One region of the Amycolatopsis sp. WQ 127309 genome, then DNA from elsewhere that is predicted to be linked to it. Evidence: riboswitches for the same ligand, from Rfam matches in the RefSeq annotation. Region 1 holds a riboswitch; the other holds the start of a gene.

Evidence for each region. Region 1 has a riboswitch for S-adenosylhomocysteine ahead of ahcY (adenosylhomocysteinase). Riboswitches for the same ligand answer to the same signal wherever they lie in the genome.
Region 2: linked by a shared signal. The riboswitch ahead of metH (methionine synthase) and the one ahead of ahcY (adenosylhomocysteinase) in region 1 are both predicted to bind S-adenosylhomocysteine.

Annotation. Positions count from the first base shown of each region.
Region 1 covers NZ_CP095481.1:8,904,985-8,908,908, forward strand. Annotated here, with positions in the region: gene MUY22_RS39160 (diiron oxygenase) at 1-806, shown strand, start outside; gene MUY22_RS39165 (hypothetical protein) at 865-1,590, shown strand; gene MUY22_RS39170 (GNAT family N-acetyltransferase) at 1,569-2,069, shown strand; S-adenosyl-L-homocysteine riboswitch at 2,136-2,213, shown strand; gene ahcY (adenosylhomocysteinase) at 2,365-3,825, shown strand.
Region 2 covers NZ_CP095481.1:8,800,376-8,804,299, reverse strand. Annotated here, with positions in the region: gene MUY22_RS38745 (LLM class F420-dependent oxidoreductase) at 1-854, opposite strand, end outside; S-adenosyl-L-homocysteine riboswitch at 1,204-1,282, shown strand; gene metH (methionine synthase) at 1,297-3,924, shown strand, end outside.

The sequences.
Region 1 (3,924 bases):
ACATCGACTGGGCCGCGCCGCTCGCCGAGGGCAAGGCGTACATGCCGCTCGAGCGCGTCTCCCTCTACGGCACCGACCTGTGGGCGAAGCTGACGCCGGAGCAGCGGATCGAGCTGTCCAAGCACGAGATCGCCAGCATCATGAGCGTCGGGCTGTGGTTCGAGATCGTGCTGATGCAGCTGCTCGCCCGCTACGTCTTCGACCTCGACGCGCGCACCGAGCACGCGCAGTACGCGATGACCGAGATCGGCGACGAGACGCGGCACTCGGTGATGTTCGCCCGCACCGCCGAGCGGCTCGGCGTGCCGCGCTACGGCGTGCCGAAGGCCGTGCACCGGGCGGCGAAGATCTTCGGCGCGACCGCGGCCGGGCCGTCGATGTTCGCCAGCGTGCTCGTCGCCGAGGAGACCACCGACCGGCTGCAGCGCTCGATGATGGACGACGACGGCATCCAGCCGCTGATCCGCTCGGTCAACCGGATCCACGTCGTCGAGGAGGCCCGGCACGTCCGCTTCGCCAAGGAGGAAGTGCTGCGGGAGACGCCGAACCTGTCGAAGGCGGGCCTGCAGCGCCACCGGCTGCGGACGGCGCTGGTGGCCTTCGGCGTCGTCGACAGCATGGTCGACCCGCGGATCTACCGCAGCGTCGGGATCGCCCCGCGCGAGGGGCGCGCCGCGGCGCTGGCGAACCCGCACTTCCACGAGACGCGCCGGTGGATGGCGGAGAAGATCGTGCCGTTCCTGCGCGACGCGGGGCTGATCGGCGGCCGTTCCGAGGGCATCTGGCGGCGCGCGCATCTCATCTGAGTCCCTGTCCGCGGAATTCCCTTCACGCCGGACGCCCGGTTCCGCCAGGATTCTCCGGGTGACCACAGAGTTCCCGCCCGGACCCGAGCCGCAGCCACCCGCGCCGCAGGAGCCGTGGCACCAGCCGATGCCGCCGGCCGCACCTCAGGCACCTCGGCGTCGTCCGCTGTTCGCGCGACCGGCCCTCACGGCCTTGGTCGGCTTCGTGGTGGGTGCCGTCGTGGTCGGCGTGCCGTGGCTGGTGATCGGCCTGCTCGGCGGGCCGAGCGCCCAGCCGCTGAAGCTGCCGGACACCCTCGGCGGGTTCACGACCACACAGGCCGCGGTCACGAAGATCGCCGACGGCCGCGAAGCCGGGAAGTCGCAGATCGAGCGGTCCGACAAGGCCGAGAGCGAGAACGCCTCGCGGATCTCGGCGGCCTACCACGGCGCGGCCGCCGTGTTCCGGTCCTACAGCGACGAGGGCCTGGAAAGCATGTTCCAGGTGGCCGCGGTCCGCGCGGACTCGCCCGAGCTGCTCGTCCAGTACGAGGACACGGCCGCGCTCGGCCTGGCGGTGCCCATGACCGAGCTGAAGCGGATCGGCGCCGTCCAGTGCCTGGTCCGCAACGGCACCACCCCGCTGGGCCAGCCGGTCGACCCCGAGCAGTCCGTCGTCACGAACTGCCAGCGCACCGGCGGCGGCCTGACCGTCCAGCTGCAGAACACCACCACCCACAACGCGCAGGACCCGGCGCGGTTCGCCGCGATCGTCCAAGAGGCGTGGACGGCGCTGAGCCGGTGATCGAGACCCGCGCGGCCACCACCGCCGACGACGGCGCGCTGGCGAAGCTCGACGAGCGGACCTGGAGCCCGGAGACCTCCCCGGCGCCCGCTCCCCCGCCCGGCACGCCGTTCTTCGACGACGGCACCCGGCCCGAAGACGTCCTGGTGGCCGAGCACGACGGCGTGGTCGCCGGGTACGTCCGGCTGGACGAGGGGTTCGGCATCGCCGCCCACCGGCACGTGCTGGTGATCGGCGGGCTCGCCGTCGACCCGGACCGCCGCCGCCTCGGCATCGGCCGGCTCCTGGTCGACGCCGCCGTCGCCGAGGCCCGCCGCCGCGGGGCGCGCAAGCTGAGCCTGCGCGTGCTCGGTCACAACACCGGCGCCCGGCGGCTCTACGCGAGCTGCGGGTTCGCGGTGGAAGGCGTGCTCCAGGACGAATTCCTGCTCGGCGGCGAGTACGTCGACGACCTTCTCATGGCCTGCGCGCTCGCTTGACAGGTTCCCGGCGCCTTTGCCATCCTGGACGACGGAAACCGCGTGCGCCGGCCTTCGGCGCGTTTCCGGGCCGAGAGGCGCTGCGACGGATCTTCTTCCGCCACGCTCGGCCCGGGGATCACGGACCCAAGGGCGCCTCCCACTGTGGGAGGTGCCTTTTTTGTATACCCGGCAAGCAAACCCGGCCCCGCGCGGCCGCGGCTAGCTCGACGCCACCCTGCCTCCCGGCACTCGCCGTGCCGTATTTTGTGCTGCCCTTTTGTCGAAACACACCGATTCCGGAGAGAACGCAAGAATGAGCGAGAAACTGCAGAGCCGCAACGGACTCGACTTCGCCGTCGCCGACCTCGCGCTGGCCGACGCCGGCCGGACGCAGCTGCGGCTGGCCGAGCACGAGATGCCCGGCCTGATGGCGATCCGCCGCGAGTTCGCCGCCGCGCAGCCGCTGAAGGGCGCCCGCGTCGCCGGCTCGCTGCACATGACCGTGCAGACCGCCGTGCTGATCGAGACCCTGGTCGCCCTCGGTGCCGAGGTGCGCTGGGTGTCCTGCAACATCTTCTCCACGCAGGACGAGGCGGCCGCCGCGGTCGTCGTCGGCCCCGAGGGCACGGTCGACGCGCCGTCGGGCACCGCCGTGTTCGCGTGGAAGGGCGAGTCGCTGGAGGAGTACTGGTGGTGCACCGACCAGCTCTTCGCCTTCGCCGGCGGCAAGGCGCCGAACATGATCCTCGACGACGGCGGTGACGCCACCATGCTCGTCCACAAGGGAGTCGAGTTCGAGGGGGCCGGCGCCGTCCCGCAACCGTCCGAAGAGGACCCCGAGGAGTACCGGATCGTCCTGGAGACGCTGCGCGCCAGCGTAGCCAAGGACGGCGACCGGTTCACCCGGATCGCCAAGGAGATCCGCGGCGTCACCGAGGAGACGACCAACGGCGTCAAGCGGCTCTACAAGCTCGCCAAGGACGGCGAGCTGCTCTTCCCGGCGATGAACGTCAACGACTCCGTGACGAAGTCCAAGTTCGACAACAAGTACGGCATCCGGCACTCGCTGGTGGACGGGATCAACCGCGCCACCGACGTGATGATCGGCGGCAAGCGCGTCCTCGTCTGCGGGTACGGCGACGTCGGCAAGGGCGCGGTCGAGGCGCTGCGCGGCCAGGGCGCCCGGGTCTCGGTCACCGAGATCGACCCCATCTGCGCGCTGCAGGCGGCGATGGACGGGCTCGACGTGGTCGAGCTGGACGACGTCATCGAGACCGCCGACATCTTCATCACGACCACCGGCAACTTCGGCATCATCTCCGCCGCGCAGATGAGCCGGATGAAGCACAACGCGATCGTGGCGAACGTCGGGCACTTCGACAACGAGATCGACATGGCGGGCCTGGCGAAGCTGCCCGGCGTCGTCAAGAACGAGATCAAGCCGCAGGTGCACGAGTGGACCTTCGCCGACGGCCACGCGATCATCGTGCTCTCCGAGGGCCGCCTGATGAACCTCGGCAACGCGACCGGGCACCCCTCGTTCGTGATGTCGAACTCCTTCACCAACCAGGCGATCGCCCAGATCGAGCTGTTCACCAAGCCCGGCGAGTACCCCGTCGAGGTCTACCGGCTGCCGAAGCACCTCGACGAGAAGGTCGCCCGGCTGCACCTGGACGCCCTCGGGGTGCGGCTGACCCAGCTGACCAAGGCTCAGGCCGAGTACATCGGCGTGGATGTGGAGGGCCCGTACAAGCTCGACCACTACCGATACTGACCTTTCTCAGAGTTGCTCCATTTGCCGCAGTTTGGGACACCCGGAAACTGGCCATTCTCTCCTCGAGAGCGCATCCGCCCGGACGGCACGGAGCCGGGC
Region 2 (3,924 bases), 100 kb from region 1:
GCGGGGGCCGTGGCGAGGCCGAGCTTTCCCGCCAGCCGGCCGATCCAGGCCGAGACCTCGCCGGGGGAGCGGTCCGGGAGGCCGAAGATCACCTCGGTGACGCCGAGCGCGTCCAGGTGCGCCAGCCGCGGTCGGTCCGGGCGCTCGCCCAGCGCGTGGATCGACGGTGCTCCGGAACGGCCCTCGTCGCGCCAGATCTCCTTCAGCAGTGCGACGTGGCCGTCGAGGTCGGTGTCCGCCGGTGTGGTGATCCAGCCGTCCGCGTGGCGGGCGATCCAGCGGAACGTCTTCTCCGTCGGGCCCGCGCCGAGCAGGACCGGGATGTGCGCCTGGACCGGTTTCGGCCACGCCCAGCTGGGGCCGAACGAGACGAACTCCCCGTCGTAGGAAGCTTCTTCCTCCGTCCACAGTGCACTCATCGCCTCGAGGTACTCGCGCAGGGCGCTGCGGCGGCGGTTGCCGGGCACACCGTGGTCGGTCAGCTCGTCGACGTTCCAGCCGAACCCGGTGCCGAGCGTGACGCGCCCGCCCGAGAGGTGGTCGAGGCTGGCGATCGTCTTGGCGAGCGTGATCGGGTCGCTCTCGACCGGCAGGGCCACCGCCGTCGAGAGGCGGATCCGCTCGGTGACCGTCGCGGCCGTCGCCAGGGCCACCCACGGGTCGAGCGTGCGGCTGTACCGGTCGTCGGGCAGGGACGCGTCCCCGGTGCGCGGGTGCGGTGACTCGCGTTTCACCGGGATGTGCGTGTGCTCGGGCACGTAGAAGGTGGCGAACCCCGCGGCTTCCGCGGCCTGCGCCGCGGCCGCCGGGGTGATGCCTCGGTCGCTGGTGAACAGCACGATTCCGTAGTCCACGCGAGGGACTGTATTAGAACGTGTTTCAGTTTTCAAGCGGCCTTCGTCCCGCATCGCGGGACCGGCGGGGACGGCAGATCTCGCGTTCGGTATACCTGTGCGCACGGTGCGTGACCGGATTGAGCGTCGATCGAGTGTTGATGGACGCCGCCCGGGTAAGCAGACGGGGAGCAGAGCGCCGACGTTCGCCGGGTCATAGTGGGTGAGCCCGGGAACGGCCGGTCGGAACGGGGTGGTGGCGAGTGGAGCCGACGATCCATTGTGGACGCGCGTGGGTGGCGTCCCAGCCAGTGGACGGACCCGTGGGGCGGGATGGTGTGCCGGGCCGGGGTTCCAGTACCCTGGATCGAAGGCCGAGAGGCGCTGCAACGGGCCAGGGGGCCCGCCACGCTCGGCCGGGACCAACCACCCAAGGGCGCCTCCCGATTGAGGGAGGCTGCCGGTGAACCCGATCACCCCGCACGAATCCGAGGCCACCGCGCGGCTGCGCGAGCTGCTCAGCCAGCGGGTGGCGGTTCTCGACGGCGCTTGGGGCACGATGCTGCAGGGCGCCGGGCTCACCCCGGCCGACTACACCGGTGACCGCTTCGGCGACCACACCCACGACGTCACCGGCGACCCGGACCTGCTCAACATCACCCGGCCGGACGTCATCCTGGACGTGCACCGCCAGTACCTCGCGGCCGGCGCGGACATCACCACGACCAACACCTTCACGGCCACCAGCATCGGCCAGGCGGACTACGGCCTGCAGGCCCACGTCCACGAGATGAACGTGCGCGGCGCGCAGCTGGCCCGCCAGGCCGCCGACGAGTTCGGCGGCCGGTTCGTCGCCGGGTCGATCGGCCCGCTCAACGTCACCCTCAGCCTGTCGCCGAAGGTCGACGACCCGGCGTACCGCGCCGTCACGTTCGAGCAGGTCAAGGCCGCCTACGCGGAGCAGATCGCCGGTCTCGTCGAAGGCGGCGTCGACCTGCTGATGATCGAGACCATCTTCGACACGCTCAACTGCAAGGCCGCCATCGCCGCCGCGCGCGACGTCGCGCCGGAGCTGCCGCTGTGGATCTCGGTCACCATCGTCGACCTGAGCGGGCGGACGCTCTCGGGGCAGACGGTCGAGGCGTTCTGGAGCTCGGTCGAGCACGCGAAGCCGCTGGTCGTCGGCGTCAACTGCTCGCTGGGTGCCGAAGAGATGCGCCCGCACGTCGAGGAACTGTCGCGGATCGCCGACGCCTACGTCGCCTGTCACCCGAACGCCGGGCTTCCGAACGCGTTCGGCGGGTACGACCAGACGCCGGACGAGACCGCCGGGCTGATCGGCGGCTTCGCCCGCGACGGCCTGGTCAACCTGGTCGGCGGCTGCTGCGGCACCAGCCCGGCGCACATCGAGAAGATCGCCGCCGCCGCGAAGGGCGTCACCCCGCGCGAGGTCCCCGCGCCGCCCGCGTTCACCCGGTTCAGCGGCCTCGAGCCGTTCGGCATCAACGCCGACACCGGGTTCGTGATGATCGGCGAGCGCACCAACGTCACCGGCTCCAAGCGGTTCCGCCGGCTCATCGAGTCCGACGACCACCAGGCCGCCGTCGACGTCGCGCTGGAGCAGGTCCGCGGCGGGGCGAACCTGCTGGACGTCAACATGGACGCCGACCTGCTCGACAGCGAGGAGGCGATGACGACGTTCCTCAACCTCATCGCCACCGAGCCCGAGGTCGCCCGCATCCCGGTGATGGTCGACAGCTCGAAGTGGACCGTGCTCGAAGCCGGCCTGCGCTGCATCCAGGGCAAGGGCGTCGTCAACTCGATCAGCCTGAAGGAGGGCGAGGAGCCGTTCCTCGCCCAAGCTCGGATCATCCGCAACTACGGCGCCGGCGTCGTCGTGATGGCCTTCGACGAGCAGGGCCAGGCCGACACCGCCGACCGCAAGGTCTCGATCTGCGGCCGCGCGTACGACCTGCTGACGCAGAAGGCCGGGTTCGCGGGCGAGGACATCATCTTCGACCCGAACGTGCTGGCCGTGGCCACCGGCATCAGCGAGCACAACGGCTACGCCAAGGCGTTCATCGACGCGCTGCCCCGGATCAAGGAGCGCTGCCCGGGCGTCCACATCAGCGGCGGCATCTCGAACCTGTCGTTCTCCTTCCGCGGCAACGACATCGTCCGCGAGGCGATGCACTCGGCGTTCCTGTTTCACGCCGTCCAGGTCGGCCTCGACATGGGCATCGTCAACGCCGGCCAGCTCGCGGTCTACCAGGACATCCCGCCCGACCTGCTCGAACTGGTCGAGGACGTGCTGTTCGACCGCCGCGAGGACGCCACCGACCGGCTGGTGAGCTTCGCCGAGAACGTCAAGGGCAGCGGCACCAAGCGCGTCGTCGACCTGTCCTGGCGCGAAGGCACCGTCGAAGAGCGGCTGTCGCACGCGCTCGTGCACGGCATCGTCGACTACATCGAGGACGACACCGAAGAGGCGCGTCAGCTCAAGGCCCGGCCCCTCGAGGTGATCGAGGGCCCGTTGATGGACGGCATGAAGATCGTCGGCGACCTGTTCGGCGCGGGCAAGATGTTCCTGCCGCAGGTGGTCAAGAGCGCGCGCGTGATGAAGCGCTCGGTCGCCTACCTCGAGCCGTTCATGGAGGCCGAGAAGGAAGCGGCCCGGCTGGCGGGCAAGGCGGCCGTGTCGAACGGCCAGGGCAAGGTCGTGCTCGCCACGGTCAAGGGCGACGTCCACGACATCGGCAAGAACATCGTCGGCGTCGTGCTCGGCTGCAACAACTACGAGGTGATCGACCTCGGTGTGATGGTGCCGGCGGCGAAGATCCTCGACATCGCGGTCACCGAGGGCGCCGACGCGGTCGGGCTGTCCGGGCTGATCACGCCGTCGCTCGACGAGATGGTCAACGTCGCCACGGAGATGCAGCGCCGGGGGCTGAAGATGCCGCTGCTGATCGGCGGCGCGACGACGTCACGCCAGCACACCGCGGTCCGCATCGCCCCCGTCTACGACAACGCGACGGTGCACGTGCTCGACGCGTCGCGCGTGGTCGGCGTGGTGTCCGACCTGCTCGACCCC